DNA from 3 places in the Streptomyces sp. NPDC042346 genome. Region 3 is predicted to be linked to each of the others. Evidence: riboswitches for the same ligand, from Rfam matches in the RefSeq annotation. Region 3 holds a riboswitch; each other region holds the start of a gene.

Region 1 (9,721 bases), on a different contig from region 3:
CGCGAGCGCCGTGACCGGCAGCAGCCGGGCGTGCCCGGGGCCGACCAGCGCGCGGGCCGCGTGCGGCAGGACGAGGCCGACGAAGCCGATCGCGCCGGCGGCGGAGACCAGAGCGGCCGTCAGGAGGGCGGTGACGCACAGCAGGACGGTCCTGGCCCGGCCGACGGCGACGCCCAGCGACGCGGCGGCGTCCTCGCCGAAGGCGAAGGCGTCCAGCGTCCGCGCGTACCCGCCGCAGATCAGCAGGGCCGCCGCGAGCACCGCGACGCCCACCCGCACCTCGTCCCAGCCGACCCCGCCGAGCGAGCCGAGGAGCCAGAACAGCACGCCGCGGGTGGTCTCCGCGTCGGCGGCCGTCATGACGACGAAGGAGGTGAGCGCGGAGAAGAGCTGCATGGCCGCGACTCCGGCGAGGACCACGCGGTCCGGTGAACCGCCGAGGGTGTGGCTGAGCAGCAGCACGAGCGCGAAGGAGCAGACCGCCCCGAGGAACGCGCCGCCGGTGACGGAGAGGACTCCCCCGCCGACGCCGAGGACGACGACCAGGACGGCGCCGGTCGAGGCACCGGAGGAGACGCCGAGGACGAAGGGGTCGGCGAGCGGGTTGCGCAGGAGGGACTGCATCACCGTCCCGCACACGGCGAGTCCGGCGCCGCAGACGGCCGCGAGGAGGGTGCGGGGCAGGCGCAGGTTCCAGACGATCCCGTCCCGGATCGGGGACAGGTCCGAGACGCCCCCGGTCAGGTGGGCGGTGACGACGGACCGCACCTCGCCCACGCGGAGGTCCGCCGGCCCGATCGTGATCGCCACGGCGATCGACGCGCAGAGGACGGCGAGCCCGGCCAGGACCCACAGCACCGCCCGACCACCGTCCGCCACCACGCGGCCGACAGGCCGCCCACGACCACGACCACCGCCACGGGGCCGCGCACCGCTCTCGGGTCGCGCAGCGCCCTCAGGTCGTGTGCCTCCCCCGCGTGACGTCTTGGCCGGTCCGGGGAGGGTCACTTGGCGAGTCCGTACGAGCGGAGCGCGGCGGCCACCTTCTCGACGCCCTCGACGGTACGGATCGTGGGGTTCATCGCCTGGCCGCTGAGGAGCACGTACCGCTTCCGCTTCACCGCCGTCATGTTCCTGGTGACCGGGTCGGACTCCAGGAACGCGATCTTCTTCGCGGCGCTCTCGGCCGACTGCGACCGGCGGGTCAGATCGCCGATCACGAGCACGTCGGGGTCGCGGTCCGCGACGGTCTCCCAGTTGATCTGGGGCCACTCCTCGCGCGTGTCGTCGAAGACGTTCTTCACGCCGAGCGCGCGGGTGACGACGCCGGGCGCGCCGCAACAGCCCGCCATGTAGGGGGACTCGGCGTTGGCGAACCAGTAGAGGACGGAGACGTCCGTGAAGTCGCCCGCCGAAGCGGCCTTCGCCACCCGGCCCTTGAGCTCGGCGACGAGCTTCTCGCCGCGCTCCGGCACCCCGAACACCCGGGCCAGGTCCCGGATCTCGCCGTGGACGGTCTCCATGGTGAGCGTCCGGGTGCGGACGCCGTCGCCGTCGCCGCTGTTGTCCTTGCCGGCGCAGTCGGTCGGCGAGAGGTAGGTGGGGACGCCGAGCTTCGCGAACTGCTCGCGGGGGGCCACCCCGCCCTTGCCGAGGGTGTACCCGAACGAGGCGGCGGCGAAGTCGGGTTCGGTGTCGAGCACCTTCTCGAAGGAGGGGTAGCGGTCGGCGAGGCGCGGCACCTTCGCGTTCTGCTTCTCAAGTCCCTTGAGAACGGGGTCGGTCCAGGTCGCGGTGCCGACCATGCGGTCGGCCAGGCCGAGGGAGAGCAGGATCTCGGCGGCGCCCTGGTCGAGGGCGACGGCCCGCCGCGGCGGGCGGTCGATCCGTACGCGCTCACCGCAGTTGTCGAGGGTCACGGGGTAGCCGGCCGCGGGCTCCGCGCCCCGGCCCTTCCCCGACGTGGTCCCGGCGGGTCCGCCGCCGCATCCCGTCGCGGTCAGGAGCAGGGTGAGGGTGCCGGCGAGGAGCAGCGCGGCGGAGCGGACGGGGTGGTGTGCGAACGGCACGGAGCATTCCTCTGCGTCCACGGCTCATACGCGGAGCCTGTCGTACGGGTGCTCCCCGGTCGACGGCGTGACGCCGGGGCCGCCAGCAGGTCTTCGGACTCGGGGTCAGCCGGACGGAGCGCCTTCCCGGGCCTGTTCCGCCGCCCAGTGGCCGATGCTCCGCCCGTCGCCCTCACCGCTGCGCGTCAGCTCCGGATTCCCACCGGATTCCCTGACCCGTACGCTCGCCCGTTCGGGTGAGCACAAAGGTGCGACTGGCCTCGGCACAGTACCACCGGCGACCTGTCGCACCTCCGGTCGCGGGCCAGGTCAGAGGCGCAGTTCCTTCGCCTCGAAGCGGCCGTCGCCGAGGACGAGCACGAAGGTGACCTGCTGGCCCTCGGAGAGCGACTGGGCCTCTCCCTCGATGTCCGCCGCGCTGAAGTACACCTGTTCCTCGGAGCCCACGGGGACGACGAAGCCGTACCCGCCGAGACGGTTGAAGGAGTGGACGAACCCTTTGCTTCTGCCTTCCACGGCGGCCTCCCTGTCGTCACCGGCGACGTACCTCTCAGACGCGCCTCTCAGGGGAGATCTACCCCGTCCGCCCGTGCTTCGCCCGTCGCGGGACGCGTCCGCGCGGTACTCCGCGCCGTGCTCCGCGCGGTGCCCACTCGTGCTCCGCTCGGCGCTCTACACGGTGTAGCGGAGGCGGCAGACGACGGCATCGGTGTCCCGGCGGACGGCCCGGGCGACGAGGGCGCCGCGCCGGTTCTGGAGGGGCCGCTGCCACAGCCGTTCCGGTTCGGCCTCCGGGATCAGGACGGTGATCCGGGTGTCGGGCTCGGCCTTCCGGAGTCCGTGGACGTACGCGGTGATCGGGCGCCCGAGCGTGCGGCGCTCGGAGGGGAGCCGGACGAGGGGGACGCCCGGGTTCCACAGGGCCCAGTCGCGCTCCAGGGCCTCCGTGGCCTCCCGGTCCTCCGCGTCCGGGTGGCAGACGGTGACCGCCCGGACCTCGTCCCCGAGGGAGACCGCGGCGGTCAGGGCCTCGCTGGTGAGCCGGGTCAGGGACGAGACCGGGACCAGGACGAGGGAGCGCGCGCGGTGCGGCGGCTCGGGGACGCGGCCGACGCCGAGCCGCTCGCCGATCCTGCCGTAGGCACGGTGGACGGCCTCGAAGGCGAGGACGAGGGCCGGGAGGGCGATCACGATCAGCCAGGCCCCGTCGTGGAACTTGGTGGCGGTGACGACGATCGCGGAGACGCCGGTGAGGACGGCGCCGAGGCCGTTGAGCGCGGCCCTGCCCCACTGCCGGGTCGCCCGCCAGTGCAGGACCATGCCGGTCTGCGCGAGGGTGAAGCCGACGAAGACGCCGATCGCGAAGAGCGGGACGAGGGTGTTGGTGTCGCCGCCGGAGAAGACCAGCAGACCGGCGGAGACGACGGCGAGCCAGACGACGCCGTGGCGGTGGACCTGGCGGTCGGCCTTGAGGCCGAAGACGTGCGGCAGGTAGTCGTCGCGGGCCAGCAGCTTCAGCAGGACGGGCAGCCCGCCGAAGGAGGTGTTCGCGGAGAGCGCGAGGAGCACCATGGTGGCGAACTGGACGACGTAGAAGGCCCAGTTGTGCCCGAGGGAGGCGTCGGCGAGCTGGGCGAGGACGGTGACGCCCTCGACCGGCCGGAGACCGAAGCGGGAGATCAGCACGGAGAGGCCGATCAGCATCACGCCGAGGAGCGCGCCGAGCGCGACCTCCGCGCGCATCGCCCGTTTGGCGGCGGGGGCGCGGAACGACGGGACGGCGTTGGCGAGGGCCTCGACGCCGGTGAGGGCGGAGCAGCCGGAGGCGAAGGCCTTCAGGAGGAGCAGGGCGCCGACCGTGGTGGCGTCGTCGGCGAGCACGGAGGCGTGGCCGGCGGACGCGGCCGTGGAGACCGGGGCGTCACGGAAGAGGCCGACGACGATCAGGATCATGATGGCGCCGATGAACACCGCGGTGGGGGCGATGAACGCCCGCGCGGAATCGACGATCCCGCGCAGGTTGACGCCGGTGATCAGGACGAGGACGCCGAGGCAGATCGCGAGCCGGTCGTCGTGGAGGCCGGGGAAGGCGGAGGTCAGGGCGGCGACGCCGGCGGTGACGGCGACGGCCACGTTCAGGACGTAGTCCAGGACCAGGGAGCCGGCGGCGACCAGGCTGGTGCGGCGGCCGAGGTGCGCCTTGGCGACCGCGTACGAGCCGCCGCCGTCCGGGAAGGCGGCGATGACCTGCCGGTACGAGGCCACGAGGACGGCCAGCAGGCCGGCGATGGCGAGGGTGACGGGGAGGGTGAAGCCGAGCCCGTAGCCGCCGGCGGCCGCGAGGACCAGGACGATCGCCTCGGGGCCGTAGGCGACGGAGGCCATCGCGTCGAGCGAGAGCGCGGCGAGCCCCGTCAGGGCCGTCAGCTTGTGGCGGTCACCGGTATCCGGGGGGTCCTCCGCGGTGGGCGCGGCACCGTTCTCGGTGGTCAGGACGGCCATGTGTCTTTTCCTCCACGCGGCGGACGTCGTTGCTGGTCCGCTCAGCGTGTGGCCGTTCCGCGGCGACCGGGACCCCCCTTCCCGCCGTCTTGACGCCGCGCCCCCGGGTCCTTACGCGTTCCTGACGCGGGTACGGGGCAGCCGGGCCGGCCCCGGCGTGGTCCCGGGCCGGCCCTGGCGTGGTCCCGGTGCGGCCCTGGTGTGCGGGCCACCCTTGACGATCTCGTAGAATATTCAACAGAGGCCCGGTGCCGGAGATCCCCCGTGTCCGACACCGGGCCTCGTCGACATCACTGCACCTCCCCCGCCGTTCAGTCCCGGGACCAGACCGTGCCGCGGGCCTCGTACTCGAGCATCGCCTCCAGGCTGTTCGCCGCGTCCGGGCCCAGCTCCCGCCGGACCAGCCAGAGGGCGAGCTCCAGGCCGGAGGTGACGCCGCCGGCGGTCACCAGGTCGCCGTCGTCGACCACCCGCGCGGCCTTCAGGATCCCGCCCTGCCGCTCCAGATCGGGCCGGGCCTTGTGGTGGGTGGTGCAGGGGCGGCCCTTGGTGAGGCCGGCCGCCGCGAGGAGCATCACGCCCGTGCACAGGGCGCTGACCGTGAGCCCCGGCCGGACCGCCGCCGCGAGGGCACGGGGCAGGACTCCCTTGTCGATCTCGGCCCACACCCCGGGGCTGTCGCGGCGCGCGTAGCCGCCGCCGGGGACGACGAGCAGATCGGCCCGGTGCGGGGCCCAGGGGTGCTCCACGCGGACCTTCGTCCCGTAGGCCGCGGTGACGGTACCCGGGCCGGAGGGGGTGACGTAACGGACCTCCACCGGTCGGTCGGCGAAGAATCCGGCGGCCGAGAGCACCTCGTACGGCGCGGCGAAGTCGAGCTCCTCGACGCCGTCGAAGAGGACGAGCTGGACGCGTAACGGGCGACCGGCCGCGCGGGCGGCCCCGGCGGCGGTTCCGGCGGTGGTTCCGGTGGGCGCGGGTCCCGCGGCGGCTTCGGCGGTTCCCGCGGCGACGCCCGCGAGGGCGGACGCGGCACCGAGGCCGGAGGTGGCGCGGAGCAGGTTGCGGCGGTTCATGACTCTCCCGGGTCGTGGACGGACGACGGGGACGGCCGATCCGGACCGTCGGTCCCTGCGGTCCGTCCCTCTGAGTCAGTCGGACGGCCCCGCCGCCCGGTTCCCGGGCCCGGCCGGGCGACGCCTCAGCGGCCGCCGGGGTACGCGGTCCGCGCCGTGATGCGGGCGATGCGCCGCGCCGACTCCTCCGGGGAGGCCACCGGTTGGACGATGTGGCTGACCGTGAGCCGCACGATCGTCTCGACCGCGAGGCCGCGCGACTCCTCGTCGACGTCGGGCCAGGCCTCGATCGCGTACGCGTCGAGCATCGTCATCGCCGTCCCGAAGACCGGCTCCGGGCGGGTGGTCAGATAGGCGAGGAGATCGTCCTCGCCGCCCCGCGCGGCCACCAGGACCCCCTTGATCAGGGGGTTGTCCAGGGCCTGTTGGAGCGTGTAGCCGACGCCTGCGGCCGCCGCCGCTTCCAGGTCGCCCCGGTGGGCGTCGAGTTCGCGCTGGATGCCGAGCAGGAAGCCTTCCAGCTCGCGCTGGACCAGGGCCTTGCCGATGGCCTCCTTCGAGCCGAACTCGTTGTAGAGCGTCTGGCGGCTGATCCCCGCGGCCCGCGCGATGGCGGTCATGCGCAGCCCGCCCCAGCCCTCGGCGGCGACGAGGCGGTAGGCGGCGTCGAGCACCTGCTCGCGCAGCAGGGACCGGACGCTCTCGCGGAATCGTGTCATCGTGGCCCCACTGTATCCATGGGTACGGACCCGCCCGTCCGGCGCGGGACGGGCGCCCGGCCGGGGCCGGAGCGCCCTCCCGTCACACGCCCCAGGTGAGCCGTCCGCCCAGGTAGGTCGCGGTGACCGCGGCCTCCTCCGGGAGGCGTTCCGGCGCGACCGTGTACGGGTCGCGGGCGAGGACAGTGAGGTCGGCGCGGAGCCCCGGCCGCAGGGAGCCGATCTCGTCGTCGAGGTGGAGCTGCCAGGCGGGATGGGCGGTGACGGCGAGCAGGGCCTCGTCGAGCGTGAGCCGTTCCGTCGTGCCGTGGACGCGACCGCTCGCGGGGGTGCGGCGGGTGAGGGCGGTCGCGACCGAGGCCAGCGGGTCGGTCGGGGAGCACACGCCGTCGTTGTGGAGCGAGACGCGGTGGCCCGCGTCCCAGGCCGAGCGGACGGCCATCCAGCGGTCGGCGACCTCCTGGCCGAAGAGGTCGTCCGCGAGGACGTCTCCCCACCAGCGGATGTGATCCATGAACAGGCTGACGGTGGCCCCGAGTTCGGCGGCCCGGCGGTACTGCGCGGCGGTGACCGCGCCGCAGTGCTCCATGCGGGGGCGCAGGGCGCGGAAGGCCTCGGGGTCGGCAGCGGCGGCCCGGCCGTAGGCGTCGAGGACCGCCTCGAAGGTGACGTCGCCGTGGACGTGGCAGGCCATCGGATACCCCTGGACGGTGAACGCCCCCGCGAGTTCGGCGAGTTGATCGGGGGTGTAGTTCATGGGGGCGTGGTTGCAGCGGCCCGGTCCCATCGCCCGGGTGGCGGCGCTGTCCAGGTAGGGGAAGCTGGTCGCGACCGTGCCCTCCCAGGCCGTGCCCTCGGCCCACAGTTTCATCCCGGAGATGCCGAACAGCTCCTCGGCGGGGGCGTGTCCGGGGAAGCGGCGGTCCGGGTCGGCGGCGAGTTCGGGGGTGCCGATGAGGTACGAGCGGACGCGAACGGCGGCGCCGGGGCGCTCGGCCGCGGCCCGCAGCGCGGGCAGGAGCCGGGGCTCGGTGGCCAGGTCGGCGACGGTGGTGATGCCGACGCGGGCGTGTTCGGTGTAGGCCCAGTCGAGTGCGGCGGCGAGCCGGTCCGGTGCCAGCCGGTCCCCGGCCACCACCCACAACAGGGCCTCGACCGCGCCTCCTTCGTGGGCCTCGCCGGTGGGTTCGCCGTGCTCGTCGCGCAGGAAGCGGGCGCCCGCCGGGTCGGGGGTGTCACGGGTGATGCCGGCGGCGCGCAGCGCGGCCGAGTTGGCCCAGGCCGCGTGGCCGCTGTTCGCGACGACGACGAGCGGGGCGTCGGGGCGGAGCGCGTCGAGCTCCGCCCGGGTCGGGGGCGTCAGGTCGCGCTGGAGCAGCGGGTCGACGCCGTAGGCGCAGACCGGTTCGCCGGGCGCGGCGGCGGCCACGGCGGCCCGGATCCGGTCGAGGACCCCGGCGCCGGTGGGCACGGTGAACGGCCGGACGTCCACGGCGGGCGGGGCGACGGCGAGGGCGACCATGACCGGGTGGCCGTGGGCCTCGACGAAGCCGGGCAGCAGGGCCCGGCCGGCGAGGTCGACGACCTCGGTCGTCGGGCCGCACAGGCGCAGGATCTCGTCACGGGTGCCGACGGCGGTGATGCGTCCGTCGCGGACCGCGAGGGCCTCGGCACGGGGGCGGGCGGGGTCCATGGTGAGGACGGGGCCGCCGGTGAACACGAGGTCGGGGATGGTGTCGGGCTCAGGCATCGGGGGTCTCCTTCGCCAGCCAGTGGGCGGCCGCCGCGAGGAGTGCGGTCACGCCGAAGGGGATCGTCGGCCCGGGTACGGGGGCGAAGTGGGGCGAGTGGTTGGCGGGGACGGTGTCGGGGAGGCCGTTCTCCAGGAGGGCGTCGGGGTCGACGCCCGCGTACAGGGCGGGGTCGGCGCCGCCGAAGTGCCAGAAGACGGAGGGGACTCCGAGCGCGGTGCCGAAGACGCCGAAGTCCTCGCTGCCGGTGATGACCTGGGGAAGGGTGAAGACCCGCCCCTCGCCCAGGGCCTCGGTCAGGGCGGACTGGACGAGGGCGGTGGCGGGCCCGTCGTTGACGGTGACCGGGAAGGAGTTGAAGGGGACGATCTCCGGTTCCTTGGGGGCGCCCGAGGCGGCGGCCTCCGCGCGGACGATGCGGGTGACGGCGGCGAGGATCCGGTCCCGTACGGCCGGGGTGGTCGAGCGGATGTTGATCCGCAGCTCGGCGGTGTCCGGGATGATGTTCTCCTTCGTCCCGGCGTGCAGCGAGCCGACGGTGACGACCCCGGTCTGCGAGGCGCCGATCTCCCGGGAGACCACGGTCTGGAGGCGCATGACGACGGCGGCGGCCATCACGACCGGGTCGACGGCCGTCTCGGGGCTGGAGCCGTGGCCGCCGCGGCCGAAGAGGGTCACACGGAGGCTGTCGGACGCGGCCATGACCGGTCCCGGCCGGGTGCCGAGGAAACCGACCGGTGCCGGGGCGACGTGCTGGCCGAGGCAGATCTCGGCGCGGGGGAAGCGGTCGAGGAAACCGTCCTCGATCATCGCGGGCGCGCCGCCGACCTCCTCGGCCGGCTGGAAGACGGCGACGACGGTGCCGCTCCAGGTGTCGCGGTGGGCGGCGAGCTGCGCCGTGGCGCCGAGGAGGCAGGTGACGTGCATGTCGTGCCCGCAGGCGTGCATGACGGGCACCTCGTTGCCGTCGGGGTCGGTGCCGGTGGCGGTGGAGGCGTACGGCAGGCCGGTCTCCTCCTTGACGGGCAGGGCGTCCATGTCGGCGCGGAGCAGGACGACGGGCCCGGGGCCGTTGGCGAGGACTCCGACGACTCCGGTGCGTCCGACGCCCTCGGTGACCTCCCAGCCCTGGGCGCGCAGCCGCTCGGCGGCGACTCCGGCCGTACGGAACTCCTGGAAGGAGAGTTCGGGATGGGCGTGCAGGTCCTCGTAGAGGGCGAGGAGCCCGGGGAGCCGCTCGTCGAGACCGGAGAGGAGCGGGGTGACGGTGGCCGTGCCGGTGAGGGTGCGGTCGGTGGTCATGCGGATTCCTTTGCGGGGCTCGGAGTACGGTCCGCGGCGGCGCGGAAGGCGGGGGCGTCCTGGGGGGTCAGGCACGCCATGACGGCGGCGACGACCGCGCCGAGGACGAGGAAGCCGAAGGCGACCTGGAAGGAGAAGGCGTCGGCGAGCGCGCCCATGACGGGCGGGGCGATGATGCCGGCGACCTGGCCGCCGACGATGATCACGGCGCCGCCCACTCCCACGTACTCCGGGGAGAGCCCGGCCATGGGGACGGCGAAGATCGGCATGTAGGCGAGGGAGGCGGCGAAGATGGCGACGGT
Region 2 (9,721 bases), on a different contig from region 3:
GGCGACCTTGTTGAGGATCACGCCCCCGATCCGCACCTCCGGATCCCACGACGCGAACCCGTGCACGAGCGCCGCCACCGACCGCGACTGCGACGACGCGTCCACGACGAGCACCACCGGAGCCTTCAGGAGCTTCGCCACCTGCGCGGTGGACGCCAGCTCGCCCTGGTCGGCGGCCCCGTCGTACAGGCCCATGACCCCCTCGACCACGGCCAGGTCGCAGCCGCGCGCCCCGTGCTCGAAGAGCGGCGCGACCAGCCCCGTACCGCACATGTACGCGTCGAGGTTGCGGCCCGGCCGGCCGGTCGCCAGGGCGTGGTAGCCGGGGTCGATGTAGTCGGGGCCGACCTTGTGCGGGGAGACGGCCAGACCACGGCCCGCGAACGCGGCCATGAGGCCGGTCGCGACCGTGGTCTTGCCCGCGCCGGACGACGGCGCGGCGATGACGAGACGTGCTACCACTCGATGCCCCGCTGGCCCTTCTGACCGGCGTCCATCGGGTGCTTGACCTTGGACATGTCGGTGACGAGATCGGCGAAGTCGACCAGCTCCTGCGGCGCGTTGCGCCCGGTGATGACGACGTGCTGGTGGCCGGGACGGTCGCGGAGGACCTCGACGACCTCCTTGGTGTCGATCCACCCCCAGTGCAGCAGGTAGGCGAACTCGTCGAGGACGTAGAACTTGTACCGCTCCTCGGCGAGGTCACGCTTGACCTGCTCCCAGCCCTCGCGGGCCTTCTCCTCGTGCGACTGCTCGCCCTCGGCGACCTCGCGCTGGATCCAGGACCAGCCCTCGCCCATCTTGTTCCAGGTGACCGTGCCGCCCTTGCCGGTCTCGCCGAGCGCCTTGAGGGCGTTCTCCTCGCCGACCTTCCACTTGGCGGACTTGACGAACTGGAACACCCCGATCGGCCAGCCCTGGTTCCAGGCGCGCAGCGCCATGCCGAAGGCGGCGGTCGACTTCCCCTTGCCGACGCCCGTGTGCACCATCACCAGTGCGCGGTTGCGGCGCTGACGGGTGGTGAGACCGTCGTCGGGCACGACGGTCGGCTGTCCCTGCGGCATTAAGCGGCCCTCCTGGTTGTCTGATCTGCCTGTACGTCCCTGACGAGGCCGGCGATCGAGTCGGCCCGCAGCTCGTCCAAGGTGACGGCGGTGCCGCCGAGTTCGCGTGCGAGGCTCCCGGCGAGCCCGAGCCGCACGGGGCCCGTCTCGCAGTCCACGACCACGCTCGCCGTGCCGTCGGCGGCGTGCAGCCGGGCCGCCCGGGCGGCCAGCGCCACCGGGTCGGCGCCGCCGCCGGTCGCCCGGCCGTCGGTCACGACGACGAGCAGCGGGCGGCGCGAGGGGTCCCGCAGCCGCTCGATCCGCAGCACGTCGTGGGCCTTGAGGAGCCCGGCGGACAGCGGCGTACGGCCGCCGGTCGGGAGCTGCTCAAGGCGTGCGGCGGCGGCGTCCACGGACGAGGTCGGCGGCAGCGCCAGATCGGCGGTACGGCCCCGGAAGGTGATCAGGCCGACCTTGTCGCGCCGCTGGTAGGCGTCGAGGAGCAGCGAGAGGACGGCACCCTTCACGGCGCTCATCCGCTGCCGGGCCGCCATCGAGCCGGAGGCGTCCACGGCGAAGAGCACGAGGTTCCCCTCACGCCCCTCACGGGTCGCCTGCCGCAGGTCGTCCCGCCGGACGACGAGCCCGGGACCGGTCCGCCCGCGCGCCCGCTGGTGCGGGGCGGCGGCCTGCACGGTCGCCGTCAGGTGCAGCTTGGTGAGCGCGCCGCGGGGCCGGGTGGATCCGGTGGTACGGCCGTGCTCGGTACGGGCCCGGGAGCGGCGCCCGGCGGCGCCCTCGCCCAGACCGGGCACGCTCAGCATCTTCGTACGGAAGGGCTCGGCGGCCTGGACGGCCGCGCGCTCACCGGCGCCGGAGCCCTGCGGGGCGGGGGCGGGGTCCGGAGCCTCGGCGGGCGCGGGCGCGTCGGCAGGGGTCTCCTCGGGCGCACCGTCCGTCTCGGGGGCGGGGCCTTCGCCCTGCGGCGGAATCCCTCCGCCACCGCCGGGGCCGCCGTCACCCGGGCCGTCGGGCTCGGGGTCCTCGTCGGAGTCGGTCTCCGGCTCCTCACCCTTGAACTGCTCCAGGGTCTCGTCGAGCTTGTCCTCGTCGAGGCCGGGCGCGTCGAAGGGGTTGCGCCGACGCCGGTGGGGGAGGGCCAGGAGCGCGGCCTGCCGCACGTCCTCGGAGGTGACCTCCGTGCGGCCGGCCCAGGCGGCGAGGGCGGTGGCGGCCCGCGCCATGACGATGTCGGCGCGCATGCCGTCGACCTCGAACGCGGCGCAGGTCGCGGCGATCTGGAGGAGGGCGGCGTCGCCGAGGGCCACCTTCGGCAGCAGGGTGCGGGCGGCGATGATCCGGTCCCGCAGCGCGGTCTCCTCGTCCGCCCAGCGGGCGGCGAACCCGGCGGCGTCGTCCTCGAAGGCGAGCCGCCGCCGGACGACCTCCACCCGCTGCTCGGGCACGCGGGAGGCGGCGACCTCCACGGTCAGCCCGAACCGGTCGAGCAACTGCGGCCGCAGTTCGCCCTCTTCGGGGTTCATGGTCCCGACGAGCAGGAAGCGGGCGGCATGCCGTACGGAGACGCCCTCGCGCTCGACGTGCGAGGCGCCCATGGCGGCGGCGTCGAGCAGGTGGTCGATGAGGTGGTCGCTCAGCAGGTTGACCTCGTCGACGTACAGGATGCCCCGGTGGGCGGAGGCGAGGAGGCCGGGCTCGAAGGCCTTCACGCCCTCGGCGAGCGCCTTCTCGATGTCGAGCGAGCCGACGAGCCGGTCCTCGGAGGCGCCGACGGGCAACTCGACCATGCGTGCGGCGCGTTCGGCCCCGGGGGCGTCGGCGTGCGGCCCGTCCGGGCAGCCGGGGTCGGGCGAGACGGGATCGCAGCTGAAGCGGCAGCCCGCCACGACGGGAACCACCGGCAGCAGATCGGCGAGCGCGCGGACGGCCGTGGACTTGGCGGTCCCCTTCTCGCCCCGGACGAGCACACCGCCCACCGCCGGACTGACCGCGTTCAGCAGCAGCGCGAGCCGCAGATCGTCCATGCCGACGACGGCGGTGAACGGATACCGGGTGCTCATCGGTTGGTCCTTCCCTCAAGTTCGATCAGCTGATGTGACGGGGACCCGATGGCCGCCGACGGCGGGCAACCACCCACAGGGGTCACCCGCACACGACTCTCCAAGCCGCAACCGGCACTCACGGCGCACCCGGCGGCACGAACGGCAGCCCCGCCGGGGCGCCCTCCTCGATGAGCCGCAGCAGCGCGTCCGTGTCCGCGTGTTCTTCGATCAGGTCGCCGAGCCGGTCCAGCTGCTCTTCCCGCAGCGTGCCGAACGACGTGTCCGGGGCCGGTACGAACCGCCGCCCCGCCGCCGCCGCGACCTCCCGGAGGAACGCCCGGCGGAACCCGTCGCTCTCCAGCGAGCCGTGCCAGTGGGTGCCCCACACGGCGCCGACCCGGCACCCGTCCAGAAACGGTTCGCCCCCGTCCACCGACGCGACGCCGTGGTGGATCTCGTACCCCTCGACCCGCTCCCCGAGCGCCTCGCCGACCGGCCGCGCCAGGGTCTTCTCGCGCGCGAACCGGACCCGTACGGGCAGCAGTCCGAGCCCGTCGACGGTCCCGGCCTTCGACTCGACCTCGTCCTCGATCCGCTCGCCGAGCGCCTGGAAGCCGCCGCAGATCCCGAGGACCGGCCGGCCCTCGGCCGCGCGGCGGGCCAGCTCGTCCGCGAGCCCCCGCTCCCGCAGCCACGCGAGCGCCTTCACCGTCCCCCGGGTGCCGGGCACGACGACGAGGTCCGCGTCGACGAGCTCCTCGGGCCGGTCCACGAACCGGACGACGACGCCCGGCTCGGCGGCCAGCGCGTCGACGTCCGTGAAGTTCGACATCAGCGGTACGGCGCAGACGGCGACCCGCAGCACGTCCGCGCCGACGGGCGGCGCGACGACGGACTCGCGGACGGTGCCCCGCAGCGAGACCCGGAGGCCGTCCTCCTCGTCGATGCCGAGCCCGTGCGCGTACGGCAGGACGCCGAAGGTCCGCCGCCCGGTCAGCCCGTGCAGCATGTCGAGGCCGGGTTCGAGGAGGGTCACGTCGCCCCGGAACTTGTTCACGAGGTATCCGGCGACGAGCGACTGGTCCTCGGGGCTCAGCAGTGCCGTCGTCCCGAAGAACTGGGCGAAGACCCCGCCCCGGTCGATGTCGCCGACCACGACCACGGGCAGCCGCGCGGCCCGCGCGATGCCCATGTTCACGATGTCCGTGCGCCGCAGGTTGATCTCGGCCGGACTGCCCGCCCCCTCGCAGATCACGGCGTCGTACATGCCCCGGAGTTCCTCCAGGCACGCCATCACCGGCTCGAAGAGTTCCTTCTGCCGCCCGCCGTGGTAGCCGCGGGCGGACAGCTCGCCCACCGGCTTGCCCATCAGGACGACCTGGCTGGAGCGGTCGCTGCCCGGCTTGAGCAGGACCGGGTTCATGAGCGCGGTCGGCTCGACCCGGGCGGCCTGGGCCTGCATGGCCTGGGCCCGCCCGATCTCGGCGCCCTCGCGGGTCACGAAGGAGTTGAGGGACATGTTCTGTCCCTTGAACGGCGCCACCTTCAGGCCCTTGCGGACCAGCCAGCGGCAGATGCCGGCCGTCACGACGCTCTTGCCGGCGTCGGACGTGGTCCCGGCGACCAGCAGGCCCCCACCCCTCATGCGTTCCTCCGCTTCGCGTTCTTCACGGCAGCACCGATGATCATGCGGCCGCCGACACAGGCGGCCAGGGTCACGGCGGTGACCCGGCGCGAGAGCCGGACCGCCCGGTCGATGTCGGCGACCTCGACGGGCCGCCCTTCCCCGTTCAGCACGGGCCGGTGCTCGACCCGCCCGCCGTACGAGAGGGTCCCCCCGAGCCGTACGCCGAGGGCGCCCGCGAACGAGGCCTCGACGGGCCCCGCGTTGGGGCTCGGGTGCCGGTCCGCGTCCGCCCGCCAGGCCCGTACGGCCCCGCGCGGATTCCCTCCGGCGAGCGTCGCGGCGACGGCCGTCAGCCGGGCTCCGGGCCAGCCGGCCACGTCGTCGAGCCGGGCCGAGGCCCAGCCGAAGCGGCGGTGGCGCGGGGACTTGTGGCCGACCATTGCGTCGAGGGTGTTGACGGCCCGGAAGGCGACGAGGCCCGGCACGCCGGCGACCGCGCCCCAGAAGAGGGCGCCGACCACGGCGTCGGAGGTGTTCTCGGCGACGGACTCGACGACCGCGCGGGCCATCGCGGGACCGTCCAGGGACTGCGGGTCGCGCCCGCACAGGTGCGGCAGTCGCTCCCGGGCGACGTCCAGGTCCCCGACGGCGAGCGCCCCGCCGATCGCACGGGCCTCGCGGCCCAGGGTCGTCCCGCCGACGACGGCCCAGACGGAGGCGGCGGTGAGCGCCACGGCGGCGGCCGGCCGGTCCCGGACGGCCCGGGCGGCGAGTGCGCCGAGGGCTGCGGTGGAGCCGGCGCAGACGGCGGTGTGCAGGGCGCCCCAGCCGCGGTGGTCGTGGTGGAGGCGCTGTTCGACCGCGGCGGCGGCCCGGCCGAAGGCGGCGACGGGGTGTCCGCGGCGGGGATCGCCGACGAGCCGGTCGACGGCGAGCCCGAGGGCCGCGCCGTACGCGAATCCGTCCGGGGAAAGGCGGCTGGTTCTGGTGCGGCCGGGCATGGCGCAGGTCCTCACTCAGGGTCCGCGCCCTGGATCGACGTGACCGGCGGCGAGAGTTCCTGACTTCCGGACCCGTCGGATCCGGTCACAGTGGCGGGACCGCGCCGGATTCGCACCGGACTTCCTCTGCTGCCGCCGTAATGGCCTCGGCAGTCCACCACGGCCCGCGAACACCCGTCAACTCACCCTTGACCTGCGACAGGTCACTGTGCGAAGCACCACAAACACGGACCACACACACGACGGCCGGGCGGTCGCACCCGAAGGTGCGGACCGCCCGGCCGTCGTACAGGGAGGACCGTCAGGCGACGATCAGATAGATGCCGTACGCCACGGCCGCGACGCACAGGGCGAAGCAGGCGTAGGCGCCGGTGCGGGCCATCGTGGCCGAGCCGCCCTGGGCGGCGGCCTGCTCCTGCTTGGAGAGGCCGATGATGCCGAGGGTGAAGAGGCCCACGAGGGCGACGGTCGCCACGAGGCTGACCCCGAAGACGGCGCCGAGAGCTGCCCAGTCGATCTTCATGTCGTTGGTTCCTTACACCGCTGCGGCGGGGGCCGGGGGAGCGGCCGGGTCCGTGGGGACCGGCGAGGGGATGGTGGTCTTGAGGTCCTCGTCCGCGACGGCGGCGACGGAACCGGCCGGCGGCGGGGTGACGGCCGCGATGGCGGTGGTCACCACACCCGCGGGCTCGGACTCGCCGTCGAGGTCGTCGTCGGTGACGTTGTTGTGGTCGACCGGCTTGCGGCGGGACAGCGACCAGATGACGGCCGAGCCGGAGACCAGCAGGACCGCGACGGCGGCGATGCCCCAGGGGCCCTGCTTGGTGAGGAACTCGGCACCGGCGCCGACGAGGGCGGCGGCGGGCAGGGTCAGGCCCCAGGCGACGAACATCCGGGTCGCGGTCGACCAGCGGACGACGCCGCCCTTGCGGCCGAGGCCCGCGCCCATCACGGCACCCGAACAGGACTGGGTGGTGGAGAGGGAGAAGCCGAGGTGCGAGGAGGCGAGGATGACCGTGGCGGCGCTGGTCTGGGCGGCGAAGCCCTGCTGCGGCTGGAGGTCGGTGAGGCCCTTGCCCATGGTGCGGATGATGCGCCAGCCGCCGAGGTAGGTGCCGAGCGCGATCGCGACGCCGGCGGCGACGATGACCCAGAGAGGCGGGTTGGAGCCGGGGGCGACGACGCCCTGGGTGACCAGGGCGAGGGTGATGATGCCCATCGTCTTCTGGGCGTCGTTGGTGCCGTGGGCGAGGGAGACGAGACCCGCGGAGGCGATCTGGCCGACCCGGTAGCCCTTGGCGGTGTGCTTCGCCTCGGTCTTGGCGCCGATCTTGTACGTCAGCCGGGTGGCCAGCATCGCGGCGAGGCCGGCGACGATCGGCGCGGCGACGGCCGGGATGAGGACCTTGGTGACGATGGTGGGGCCGTTCACGGCCGACCAGCCGGCCGACATGACCGCTGCGCCGATGAGGCCGCCGAAGAGCGCGTGGGAGGAGCTGGACGGCAGGCCCAGGAGCCAGGTCAGCAGGTTCCACAGGATGGCGCCCACGAGCGCCGCGAAGATCACTTCTGTACGAATGCCCTCTTCGTTGATGATCCCGCCGGAGATCGTCTTGGCGACCTCCACGGACAGGAACGCGCCGACGAGGTTCAGCACGGCGGACATGGCCACCGCCGTCTTGGGCTTGAGTGCACCGGTCGAGATGGTCGTGGCCATCGCGTTGGCGGTGTCGTGGAAACCGTTCGTGAAATCGAACACGAGAGCTGTCACGACCACAATGGCGAGCAGCAGCGTGATGTGTTCCATTTACCCAGGCAATCGTTTGACGTCAGTGGCTCGACGAACGTAAGCAACCTGGGTGAACGGAAGATGAACTGGGGCGGGCGACGTGGTGTCCCCATCCGGTGTCAAGACATTCCGCTTAGCCCCCCGCCGGGGAGTGCGTCCACGATGCGGTCACCCTGCGACCCCGGGTAATCCGGGCCGTTACGGGGCACCGGCGAGCCTGCCCGGTTCACCCCCCGCCGCCCCGTTCCGCTCCCTGGACCGGACCATCCGACCGGGGGACCCCGTCGAGGAGAGCCATGTCACTCGCGGGAGGGATCCCCGGAGGCGCGAGGCCCCCTCGGAGGTGCGAGGCCCTCGGAGGTGCGAGGCCCCCCGGCCGGGTCCGCCCGGTGGCAGGCCGCCCGCGACCTGCCGACACTGGGAGCGTGCGCCCGGCTACAGCGACGGCAGCGGCCGTCACCACCCTGATCGGTGTCGGTGCGGCCGCGGTAGCGGCCGGCCGGTACGCCAGCGACGTCGCCCTCAGGGTGCCGTCCGGACGACCACTCCCGGGAGACCCCAGACTCACCGTGCACGCCACGGGACCCGAACGGATCACCCTCACCCGCAGCCTCGCCTCGCTGCGCCCCGGCACGTACGGAATGGAGGCCCCCGGCCTCCACGCCGTCCTCGGCCCCGTCCTCGACCGGGTCCCCCACACCGCCGACACCGTCGTCCGCCGCCTCGAACGGGTCGAGCTCGGCGTCCTCGGCCCCGGCGCCCGCGTCCGCCTCACCCCCCAGCTCCACCGGGGCACCCCGATCAGCGCCCTAGGGCTCGCGCACGAGGACGTCGAGATCCCCGGAGAGCTCGGCCCCCTGCCCGGCTGGCTCGTGTCGGCCCCCCGCACCACGTGGGTGATCGCGCTGCACGGCCTCGGCACCACCCGCGAGCACCCCCTGAACCTCGTCCCCTTCTTCAACCGGCGCAAGATCCCGGTCCTCGTCCCCGCCTACCGCGGCGACGAGGGGGCGCCCGCCTCCCCGGACGGTCTCGCCCACCTCGGCGACTCCGAGTGGCGGGACGTCGACGCAGCCATCCGCTACGCCGTCCGCCGCGGCGCCGCCAAGGTCGTCCTGCACGGCTGGGGGACCGGCGCCGCGATGGCCCTGCGCGCCGCCGCCGAGTCGGGCGTACGCGACCGGATCAGCGGCCTCGTCCTCGACTCCCCGGTCCTCGACTGGGAGGCCACCCTCCGCGGCCTCGCCGCGGCCCACCACGTCCCCGGACCGCTGCTCCCGCTCGCCGTCCGCGCCGCCCAGGCCCGTACGGGTCCGCACGCGGACCGGCTCCAGGCCGCCTCCGCACCGGGCGCCCTGCGCGTCCCCGTCCTCCTCCTGCACGGCCCCGACGACACGCTCGCCCCCTGGGAGCCGTCCGTCGAGCTCGCCGCCCGCCGCCCCGATCTGGTCACCCTGCACACGGTCCGGCGCGCCCCGCACGCGGCGATGTGGAACGCCGACCCCGTCCGCTACGAAGAGGCCTTGCGCCGCTTCCTCACCCCCTTGCTCTGACCCCTGCTCCGACCCTTGCTCTGACCCCTGCTCCGGCGACGCGCACCCCTTCCTCCGGCGGCTCCTCCGACGGCCGTTCTGACGGGGCTGCGGATTCCGATTGGGCTTTCGGGCCGTCAGCGGGAAGACTGCCCCCGTGACGTCTCGAAAGCCCGATGAACCATTGGCGCGCAACTCCAGACTCCGACTCGTCCGCCCGCGGGCGCTGGCCACCGCCCGACGGGCCGTGACGACCCGGCGCACCCGGCCGGCGCCGCGGCCGCCCGAGGGCACTCCGCCCCGCGCGGAACTCGCCCGCCAGGCCCGGCAGGTCCTCGCCGACGCCGTACGGATCGCCCGCTGGGCCGCCGTCGAGCGCGGTCCCGAAGCCGCCCTCCGTGCCGGCGCCGAAGCCGTCACCGTCCAGGAACGGGCCGCGGCCGCACTGGACCTGACACCCGGCCAGATCCGGGCCGGCTGGGACCGCGCCCGGCTCGCGGGGCTCGTCGAGCTCCACGGCGACACCGCCCGCCCCGGCTGGCGGCTGCACGCCTGGGACCGGGACGACTCCGCCGTCCTGCGCGGCTGGGTCGCCCTCTTCGACGCCTGGTCCCTGGTCCACCCGGCCCCCGAGGGCGTCGCGCCGAGCGCCGTCGCCGAGGT
Region 3 (9,721 bases):
GACTGCGGCTTCAGCGAGGACGAGAACATCCAGTAGACGGGGAAGACGAAGATCGCCGCGAGGACGAGCGCCGCGAGGTTCTTCGCCACCGCGGCGGGCCGGAGAGGCTTGCGGGTGCGCAGCTTCTGCGGGGTCCGCTCCGACTGGGGGGTCTGCGTGGTGGTGCTCACTGCTCATCCTCCTGCTTCAGGATCAGGCGGAAGTAGAAGGACATGGCCACGATCAGCATGATGATCGTGAGGATCGAGATGGCCGCCGCGAGGCCGTAGTGCTGCTGTCCGAGGCCCTCGATGTAGGCGTAGACGGGCAGCGTCTCGGAGCCGCGGTCGGGGCCGCCGGCGTTCATCGCGTAGACCTGGGCGAACGCCTTGAAGATCCAGATGATCTCCAGGAACGTGGTGATCAGGAAGAACGGCTTCAGGTTCGGGAAGACCACGGACCAGAAGGTGCGCCAGCCGCTCGCGCCGTCCATCTTGGCGGCCTCGTACAGCTCGGTCCCCACGGTGGTGAGGGCGGCGTACATGTTGAGGGCGACGAAGGGGATGGAGCCCCAGACCAGCAGGATCAGGATGATGACGAGGGCGTCGAAGCCGGTCTCGAACCAGTTGTGCTGCTCGTAGCCGGAGAAGCCGAGTGTGCGCATCACCCAGTTGGCGACGCCGAACTGCTCGTCGAAGAGCCACCGGAAGACGGTGATCGAGGCGATGACCGGCATGGCCCAGGCGAACATCAGCGCCAGGGAGAGCACGAGTCGCATCTTCTTGCCGAGGCGGTTGAGCAGCAGGCCGATCAGGGTGCCGATCACCATGATCAGGGCCACGTTGGCCGCGGTGAAGACGACCGACCGGACGACGACGGTCCAGAAGTCGGGGTCCTGCAGGAGCTGGGTGTAGTTGTCGAAGCCGACCCAGGGCGTCTCGCGCCGGATCATCTCGCGCTTGTTGACCCCCTGGAAGGAGAGGATCAGGTTGCGGAACAGCGGGTAGAGCAGCAGCACGGCCATGGAGAGCAGGGCCGGCGTGACGAGCAGGTACGGCAGCAGCCCGCTGGGCAGGGAGCGTCTCCCGCGCGAGGGCTGAAGGACTTCCTTCGTACCGGAAGGGGGTGGCGGAGTCTGAGACTTCCCTGCCGCCCTCCCGGGCGCGTCCGGGGAAGCGGCGCTCGCCGTCCCCTGGGAGTCCACGGTCATGGTCTTATTCCTCGCGGTTCTGGGGCTCCCGCGCCCACCGGGTCGCGGCCCGGGGGAGCGGGCCGCTGATCACTGCGCCGACCCGGTGGCGTGGCCGAAAGGTACCGGCCACGCCACCGGGCTGGGGATTACTGCTGGTTGATGCGCTCGGTGATGACCTTGTCGGCGGCCTCGCCGGCCTTCTGCGCGTCCTCGCCCTTCAGGACCTTGGTCATGTAGTCCTTGATCGGGTTCGGGGCGGTCTCGACGTTGGCCCAGCCCTCGGTGACCGGGGTGATCTTGCCGGTGCTGGCGGCCTTCACCATGGCCTCGGCGAAGGAGCCGGCCTCCGGCTGGAACTGCGCGGCCGGGTCGTTCGGGATGATCCCGCCCTTGTTGGCCTTGCCGTACTCGGCCATCTGCTTCTTGCTGACGGCGAGGGCCAGCCACTCCTTCGCGAGGTCCTTGTTCTGGGAGCGCTCGGCGATGGCGAGGTTCGAGCCGCCGAAGAAGACGGAGCCCGGCTTGTCAGCGGTCTTGCCCGGGATCGGGAAGTAGCCGAAGTCGGCCTTCTTGCCGGCCTTCTCGATCTCGGCGACAGCGCCGCCGGCCTCCCAGCCGAGACCGATCCAGGACGCGACGCCGCCCTTGGGAACGATGTCGACGGACTGCTGCGGGGTCGCCTCGTCCTTGTCCTTCGGACCGGTCGAGAAGGACTGCAGCTCCTTGTAGAAGTTCATGGCGGCCGCGGCCTGCGGGGTGCCGAGGGTGCCCTTCCACTTGTCGCCGTCCTTGACGGCCAGGTCGCCGCCCTCGTCCCAGATGAGACCGGCGAGGACGTACCAGCTCTGACCGGGCAGGTAGATCGGCTGACCCTTGGGGTCGGCGGCCTTGAGCTTCTTCAGGCCGTCGATCCACTCGGCGCGGGTCTTCGGCGGGGTGACGCCGGCCTTCTTGTACGCGGCCTTGTCGTAGATCACGACACGGTTGGCGGCCCACCAGGGGGCGGCGAAGAGCTTGCCTTCCAGCTCGGCGGAGGGCTTGATGCCCTCGCTCCAGTTGGCGTAGCCCAGCGTCTCCTTGTCGCCCGTCAGGTCGGCGAGACCACCGGAGGCGGCGTAACCCGTCGTCTGGGTGTTACCGAGCTCCAGGACGTCCGGCGGGGTGTCCTCGGAGAGAGCCGTGGTGACCTTGGTCTGGATGTCGGTCCACTGCTGCGTCTCGACCTTGACCTTGACGCCCGGGTGCTTGGCCTCGAACTCCTTGTTGACGCCGTCGATCCACGTCTGCGGCGCCGAACCGTCCATGACCCAGACGGTCAGGTTCTTGTTGCCACCGGCGGACGGCTTCGCGCCGTCCTTGCCCGTGTCGCTGTCCGAACCACATGCAGCGATAGAGACCATCATGCCCGCGACGCCGATCGCCGCGATGAGCTTGCGCTTCACGCCACCCTCCTCAGGGATGCCTGCAAACCCCTGCCCACCGCGCGAAGACATTCGTCAGGTAGTGCTCGTGGGGCTGGGACCTGGTCTTTAATGGTTTAGACCAGTACCCGGAGCTTGGCCTAGACCTTTAGGGGTGTCAAGGGTGTATAAGAAGGGCAGTCGCGTCCGTTATCGGACCGACACCTGAGGTAGGGCGACGACCCGTGACCGGTCCGTGCCACCATGTGAGCCGCTACAGACGGAGGAGCCGGTGACGGCAGCAGCACAGGAGTCGGGAAGGCAGGCCATGGCCAGGGACGCGGGCAGCACGGAACCGGAGGGCGGGGTCGCCACTCGCACCGCGCGCGTGCCCAAGTACTACCGACTGAAGCGGCACTTGCTCGACATGACGGAGACACTGCCGCCCGGCACGCCTGTCCCGCCGGAGCGCACGCTCGCCGCGGAGTTCGACACCTCGCGCACCACGGTGCGCCAGGCGCTCCAGGAGCTGGTCGTCGAGGGCCGGCTGGAACGCATCCAGGGCAAGGGCACCTTCGTGGCCAAGCCCAAGGTCTCGCAGGCCCTCCAGCTCACCTCGTACACGGAGGACATGCGCGCCCAGGGCCTCGAGCCCACCTCGCAGCTCCTCGACATCGGGTACGTCACCGCCGACGACACGCTCGCCGGACTGCTCGACATCTCGGCCGGCGGCCGGGTGCTGCGCATCGAGCGGCTGCGCCTCGCGAGCGGCGAGCCGATGGCGATCGAGACCACCCACCTTTCGGCCAAGCGCTTCCCCGCGCTGCGCCGCTCGCTGGTGAAGTACACCTCGCTGTACACGGCGCTGGCAGAGGTCTACGACGTCCACCTCGCCGAGGCCGAGGAGACCATCGAGACCTCCCTCGCCACGCCGCGCGAGGCCGGTCTGCTCGGTACGGACGTGGGCCTGCCGATGCTGATGCTTTCTCGCCATTCTCTGGACGCCCAGGGCGAGCCGGTGGAGTGGGTACGGTCCGTCTACCGCGGCGACCGGTACAAGTTCGTGGCGCGCCTGAAGAGGCCCAACGGCTGAGCGGATCCACACGCCTGACGAGGGGGGTTGCCGAGGACTCGGCGGCCCCCCTCGTTTCGCGTACCAGGGAATTCGCTTCCGTTATGCGGACGGGGGTTCCGCCGAGCGTGAGCGTCCCCTAGATTTCCCCAGCATTACCGAGGTGATCAGCGAGGGGACGGAATCGCCATGTCAGAGGCGTCAGAAGCGTCGGAAACGGCACAAGGGAAACAACCCGCCATCACTCCCCTGCGGGTGGTGATCGCGCTCTGCCTGTTCGCACCGTTCGTGGCGATGCTCTGGGTGAGCTCGTACGCGAAGGCCGAACCGCTCCTCGCGGGCATCCCGTTCTTCTACTGGTACCAGATGCTCTGGGTGCTGATCTCCACCGCGCTCACCATGATCGCGTACAAGCTGTGGCAGCTGGACCAGCGTGCCCGCAAGGGAGGTGACGCACGATGAAGGACGTGACCGGCGTGAACGGCGTGGCACTCGCCGTCTTCATCTTCTTCTTCCTGGCCGTCACGGTCATGGGATTCCTCGCCTCGCGCTGGCGCAGGGCCGAGAACGAGAACAGCCTCGACGAATGGGGCCTGGGCGGCCGGTCGTTCGGCACCTGGGTGACCTGGTTCCTGCTCGGCGGCGACCTCTACACCGCGTACACCTTCGTCGCCGTCCCGGCGGCCATCTACGCGGCGGGCGCGGCCGGCTTCTTCGCCGTCCCGTACACGATCCTGGTGTACCCGCTGATCTTCACCTTCCTGCCGCGCCTCTGGTCGGTCTCGCACAAGCACGGGTACGTCACCACCTCGGACTTCGTGCGCGGCCGCTGGGACTCCAAGGGCCTCTCGCTCGCGGTGGCCGTCACCGGCATCCTCGCCACCATGCCGTACATCGCGCTCCAGCTCGTCGGCATCCAGGCCGTCCTGGACGTGATGGGCGTCGGCGGCGGCGAGACCACCCACTGGTTCATCAAGGACCTGCCGCTGCTCATCGCCTTCGGTGTCCTCGCGGCGTACACGTACTCCTCGGGCCTGCGCGCGCCCGCGCTCATCGCGTTCGTCAAGGACACCCTGATCTACATCGTCATCGCGGTGGCGATCATCTACATCCCGATCAAGCTCGGCGGCTTCGACGAGATCTTCGCCAAGGCGGGCGAGGCGTACGCGCAGACCAACCCGGCGACCGGCAAGCCGCGCGGCGCGCTCGTCCCCGGCGAGGCCGGGCAGTGGACGTACGCGACGCTGGCGCTCGGCTCGGCGCTCGCGCTCTTCATGTACCCGCACTCCATCACGGCGACCCTGTCGTCGCGGAGCCGTGAGGTCATCCGCCGCAACACCACGATCCTGCCGCTGTACTCGCTGATGCTGGGCCTGCTCGCGCTGCTCGGCTTCATGGCGATCGCCGCCGGGATCCAGGTCAAGAACGGCCAGCTCGCCATCCCGCAGCTCTTCGAGACCATGTTCCCGGACTGGTTCGCGGGCGTCGCGTTCGCCGCGATCGGCATCGGCGCGCTCGTCCCGGCCGCGATCATGTCGATCGCCGCGGCCAACCTCTTCACCCGCAACATCTACAAGGACTTCATCAAGCCGGACGCGACTCCGGCCCAGGAGACCAAGGTCTCCAAGCTGGTCTCGCTCCTGGTGAAGGTCGGCGCGCTGGCCTTCGTCCTCACCATGGACAAGACGGTCGCCATCAACTTCCAGCTGCTCGGCGGGATCTGGATCCTCCAGACCTTCCCGGCGCTGGTCGGCGGCCTCTTCACCCGCTGGTTCCACCGCTGGGCGCTGCTCGCCGGCTGGGCCGTCGGCATGGTCTACGGCACGGTCGCCGCGTACGGCGTCGCCAGCCCGACGCAGAAGCACTTCGGCGGCTCCTCCGCCGAGATCCCGGGCATCGGCGAGATCGGCTACATCGGCCTCACCGCGTTCGTCCTCAACGTCGTCGTCACGGTCGTCCTGACCTTCGTCCTCAAGGCCCTGAAGGCCCCCGAGGGCGTCGACGAGACCTCCCCGTCGGACTACACGGTCGACGCGCCGGCCCGCGCGGCGAAGCCGAAGCCGGACCCGCAGGCGGACCCGAAGGTCGGCGCCGGAGCGCACTGACCTCGCGGTACGACACAGGGGCCCGGGATCTCCGCCAGGAAATCCCGGGCCCCTTCCCGTACCCCCGGGGCACACTGCCCCCATGGACTTCACGATCAGGGCGGTACGGCCCGAGGAACACGAGGAGCTCGGGGAACTCACCGGGCTGACATACCTGAACGACGGGCTGCTGCTGTACGGCGAGGACGACTTCTACCTGGACGTACTGAAGGACACGGCCCGGCGGGCCCGCGAGGCCGAGGTGCTCGTCGCCGCCGACGAGGACGACCGGATCATCGGCGGGGTGACCTTCGCCCCCGGCTCCACCCCGTGGGCGGACATCGCCGTCGCCGGCGAGGCCGAGTTCCGGATGCTCGCGGTCGCTCCGGAGGCTCGCGGCAGGGGCGTCGGAGAGGCCCTCGTCCGCGCCTGTGCGGACCGCGCACGGGCCCTGCCGGGGTGCGCGCGGCTCGTGCTCTCCACCGACGCGAAGATGGTCTCGGCGCACCGGATCTACGAGCGGATGGGCTTCGTCCGCACCCCTGAGCGGGACTGGGAACCGATTCCCGGCCACCAGCTGCGGACCTACGCCCTGGAGTTCTGACACACGGACGACACAACATGTGGGGGGTTCTGCGAGCGGCGCCCCCCACATGTATGCTCGTCCTCGCTGTCGACGCAGGGAAATCCGGCGCGAATCCGGAACTGTCCCGCAACGGTGTGCTTCGTGTTGATTCGTACGAAGTGAGTCCGAGGACCTGCCGACAGCACACCCGGTCCAGCCGTTCCGGGTGTCACTGACGTCCGGGCCTCGCGGAGTGGGCCGGTGGACGCGGCGCGTCCGTACGGATGCCCGCCTGCCCGCCTTCCCCCGCCGCGGCCCCGAGCCGAGCGAGGGAGAGCCCCCACGTGACCATCGCGCCCGCCGATCCGGCCACGGCGATCGAGAGCGACGGACCCGGCACCGTGCTGCTGCGGACCCTGACCGATCTCACCGCCGACCTCCCCGACACCGACCCCGGCAAGATCGCCGCCGCCGCGCTCCGCGGCCGCAGCGCCACGTCGGACGAGGCGGAACTGCGCGAGCTGGCCACCGAGGCGGCCGCCGGTCTGATCTCCGAGGACCCGGCCTACTCCCGGCTCGCCGCCCGGCTCCTGACGATCACCATCGCCGAAGAGGCCGCCGGCCAGGGCGCGGTCTGCTTCTCGGCCTCCGTGGCCGTCGGCCACCGCGAGGGCCTGATCGCCGACCGCACCGCCGACTTCGTCGCGCGGCACGCGGACCGCCTCGACGCGACCATCGACCAGACCGCCGACGACCGCTTCGGCTACTTCGGTCTGCGCACCCTCTTCTCGCGCTACCTGCTGCGCCACCCGATCACCCGCAAGGTGATCGAGACCCCGCAGCACTTCATGCTCCGCGTCGCCTGCGGCCTCGCCGAGGACGAGAGCGTCCGCGCGCTCGCCGAGGTCGGCGCGCTGTACGGCCTGATGAGCCGCCTGGACTACCTGCCGTCCTCCCCCACGCTCTTCAACTCCGGCACCCGCCACCCGCAGATGTCCTCCTGCTACCTCCTCGACTCCCCGCAGGACGAGCTGGACTCCATCTACGACCGCTACCACCAGGTCGCGCGCCTCTCGAAGCACGCCGGCGGCATCGGGCTCTCCTACTCCCGCATCCGCGCCCGCGGTTCCCTCATCCGCGGCACCAACGGGCACTCCAACGGCATCGTCCCGTTCCTGAAGACCCTCGACGCCTCCGTCGCCGCCGTGAACCAGGGCGGCCGCCGCAAGGGCGCCGCCGCCGTCTACCTGGAGACCTGGCACGCGGACATCGAGGAGTTCCTGGAGCTCCGCGACAACACGGGCGAGGACCAGCGCCGTACGCACAACCTGAACCTGGCGCACTGGATCCCGGACGAGTTCATGCGCCGCGTCAACGCCGACGCCGACTGGTCGCTCTTCTCCCCGGCGGACGTGCCCGAGCTCGTCGACCTGTGGGGCGAGGAGTTCGACGCCGCCTACCGCGCCGCCGAGGCGAAGGGCCTGGCCCGCAAGACGATGCCGGCCCGCGACCTGTACGGCCGGATGATGCGGACCCTGGCCCAGACCGGCAACGGCTGGATGACCTTCAAGGACGCCTCGAACCGGACGGCCAACCAGACCGCCGAGCCCGGCCACACCGTCCACTCCTCCAACCTCTGCACGGAGATCCTGGAGGTCACGGACGACGGCGAGACCGCGGTCTGCAACCTGGGCTCGGTCAACCTCGGCGCGTTCGTGGACGTTTCGACCCAGGACATCGACTGGGAGCGGCTCGACGCGACCGTCCGCACGGCCGTCACCTTCCTCGACCGGGTCGTCGACATCAACTTCTACCCGACCGAGCAGGCCGGGCGTTCCAACGCCCGCTGGCGGCCGGTGGGCCTGGGCGCGATGGGCCTCCAGGACGTCTTCTTCCAGCTGAAGCTGCCGTTCGACTCCCCCGAGGCGCGTGCGCTGTCCACCCGTATCGCCGAGCGGATCATGCTCGCCGCGTACGAGGCCTCCGCCGACCTCGCCGAGCGCAGCGGCCCCGTCCCGGCCTGGGACAAGACGCGCACGGCCCGCGGTGTCCTGCACCCGGACCACTACGACGTCGAGCTCAACTGGCCGGAGCGCTGGGCGGCCCTGCGCGAGCGGATCGCCGCGGTCGGCATGCGCAACAGCCTGCTCCTGGCGATCGCGCCGACGGCGACCATCGCCTCGATCGCGGGCGTCTACGAGTGCATCGAGCCGCAGGTCTCCAACCTCTTCAAGCGCGAGACGCTGTCGGGCGAGTTCCTCCAGGTCAACTCGTACCTCGTCGACGAGCTGAAGCGGCTCGGCGTGTGGGACGCCCCGACCCGGGACGCGCTGCGCGACGCCAGCGGCTCGGTCGCGGGCTTCACCTGGATCCCGGCCGAGGTGCGCGAGCTGTACCGCACGGCCTGGGAGATCCCGCAGCGCGGCCTGATCGACATGGCCGCCGCGCGGACGCCGTTCCTCGACCAGTCGCAGTCCCTGAACCTGTTCCTGGAGACGCCGACGATCGGCAAGCTGTCGTCGATGTACGCGTACGCCTGGAAGCAGGGTCTGAAGACGACGTACTACCTGCGCTCCCGCCCGGCGACCCGGATCGCCCGCGCCGCCCAGGCCGCGACGCCCACCGCCGCCACCATCCCCGTCCAGCAGGCGACCCCCGACGCGGACGCCCTCGCCTGCTCCCTGGAAAACCCCGAGTCCTGCGAGGCCTGCCAGTGATGAGCTCCAACGAACAGAAGAACCTCCTCGACCCGGGCTTCGAACTGACCCTCCGTCCGATGCGCTACCCGGACTTCTACGAGCGCTACCGCGACGCCATCAAGAACACGTGGACCGTCGAGGAGGTCGACCTCCACTCGGACGTCGCCGACCTCGCCAAGCTCACCCCCGGTGAGCAGCACATGATCGGCCGCCTCGTCGCCTTCTTCGCGACCGGCGACTCGATCGTGTCGAACAACCTCGTGCTGACGCTGTACAAGCACATCAACTCCCCCGAGGCGCGCCTGTACCTCTCGCGCCAGCTGTTCGAGGAGGCCGTGCACGTCCAGTTCTATCTGACGCTGCTCGACACCTACCTGCCCGACCCGGACGACCGCGCCGCCGCGTTCGACGCGGTCGAGGAGATCCCCTCCATCCGCGAGAAGGCGCAGTTCTGCTTCCGCTGGATGGACTCGGTGGAGAAGATCGACCGCCTGGAGACCCAGGCCGACCGCCGCCGCTTCCTGCTGAACCTGATCTGCTTCGCGGCGTGCATCGAGGGCCTGTTCTTCTACGGCGCCTTCGCGTACGTGTACTGGTTCCGGTCGCGCGGTCTGCTGCACGGCCTGGCGACCGGCACCAACTGGGTGTTCCGCGACGAGACGATGCACATGAACTTCGCCTTCGAGGTCGTGGACACCGTCCGCAAGGAGGAGCCGGAGCTCTTCGACGA

What was found. Region 3 has a riboswitch for cobalamin ahead of ACZ6K0_RS06115 (ribonucleoside-diphosphate reductase subunit alpha). Riboswitches for the same ligand answer to the same signal wherever they lie in the genome.
Region 1: linked by a shared signal. The riboswitch ahead of ACZ6K0_RS36880 (ABC transporter substrate-binding protein) and the one ahead of ACZ6K0_RS06115 (ribonucleoside-diphosphate reductase subunit alpha) in region 3 are both predicted to bind cobalamin.
Region 2: linked by a shared signal. The riboswitch ahead of ACZ6K0_RS42795 (cobalamin biosynthesis protein) and the one ahead of ACZ6K0_RS06115 (ribonucleoside-diphosphate reductase subunit alpha) in region 3 are both predicted to bind cobalamin.

The regions. Positions count from the first base shown of each region.
Region 1 covers NZ_JBVJEH010000012.1:347,391-357,111, forward strand. Annotated here, with positions in the region: gene ACZ6K0_RS36875 (FecCD family ABC transporter permease) at 1-882, opposite strand, end outside; gene ACZ6K0_RS36880 (ABC transporter substrate-binding protein) at 1,005-2,069, opposite strand; cobalamin riboswitch at 2,137-2,343, opposite strand; gene ACZ6K0_RS36885 (cold-shock protein) at 2,379-2,585, opposite strand; gene ACZ6K0_RS36890 (APC family permease) at 2,742-4,571, opposite strand; gene ACZ6K0_RS36895 (DJ-1/PfpI family protein) at 4,883-5,647, opposite strand; gene ACZ6K0_RS36900 (TetR/AcrR family transcriptional regulator) at 5,773-6,366, opposite strand; gene ACZ6K0_RS36905 (amidohydrolase) at 6,449-8,116, opposite strand; gene ACZ6K0_RS36910 (amidohydrolase) at 8,109-9,419, opposite strand; gene ACZ6K0_RS36915 (MFS transporter) at 9,416-9,721, opposite strand, start outside.
Region 2 covers NZ_JBVJEH010000018.1:55,719-65,439, reverse strand. Annotated here, with positions in the region: gene ACZ6K0_RS42815 (cobyrinate a,c-diamide synthase) at 1-462, opposite strand, end outside; gene cobO (cob(I)yrinic acid a,c-diamide adenosyltransferase) at 456-1,064, opposite strand; gene ACZ6K0_RS42805 (putative cobaltochelatase) at 1,064-3,127, opposite strand; gene ACZ6K0_RS42800 (cobyric acid synthase) at 3,246-4,754, opposite strand; gene ACZ6K0_RS42795 (cobalamin biosynthesis protein) at 4,751-5,737, opposite strand; cobalamin riboswitch at 5,769-5,914, opposite strand; gene ACZ6K0_RS42790 (hypothetical protein) at 6,039-6,260, opposite strand; gene ACZ6K0_RS42785 (inorganic phosphate transporter) at 6,273-7,544, opposite strand; gene ACZ6K0_RS42780 (alpha/beta hydrolase) at 7,952-9,079, shown strand; gene ACZ6K0_RS42775 (hypothetical protein) at 9,216-9,721, shown strand, end outside.
Region 3 covers NZ_JBVJEH010000001.1:1,279,522-1,289,242, reverse strand. Annotated here, with positions in the region: gene ACZ6K0_RS06150 (carbohydrate ABC transporter permease) at 1-122, opposite strand, end outside; gene ACZ6K0_RS06145 (carbohydrate ABC transporter permease) at 167-1,189, opposite strand; partial or broken gene ACZ6K0_RS06140 (extracellular solute-binding protein) at 1,516-2,475, opposite strand; gene ACZ6K0_RS06135 (GntR family transcriptional regulator) at 2,900-3,664, shown strand; gene ACZ6K0_RS06130 (DUF3311 domain-containing protein) at 3,833-4,105, shown strand; gene mctP (monocarboxylate uptake permease MctP) at 4,102-5,748, shown strand; gene ACZ6K0_RS06120 (GNAT family N-acetyltransferase) at 5,831-6,331, shown strand; adenosylcobalamin-variant (AdoCbl-variant) riboswitch at 6,398-6,495, shown strand; gene ACZ6K0_RS06115 (ribonucleoside-diphosphate reductase subunit alpha) at 6,637-9,009, shown strand; gene ACZ6K0_RS06110 (ribonucleotide-diphosphate reductase subunit beta) at 9,009-9,721, shown strand, end outside.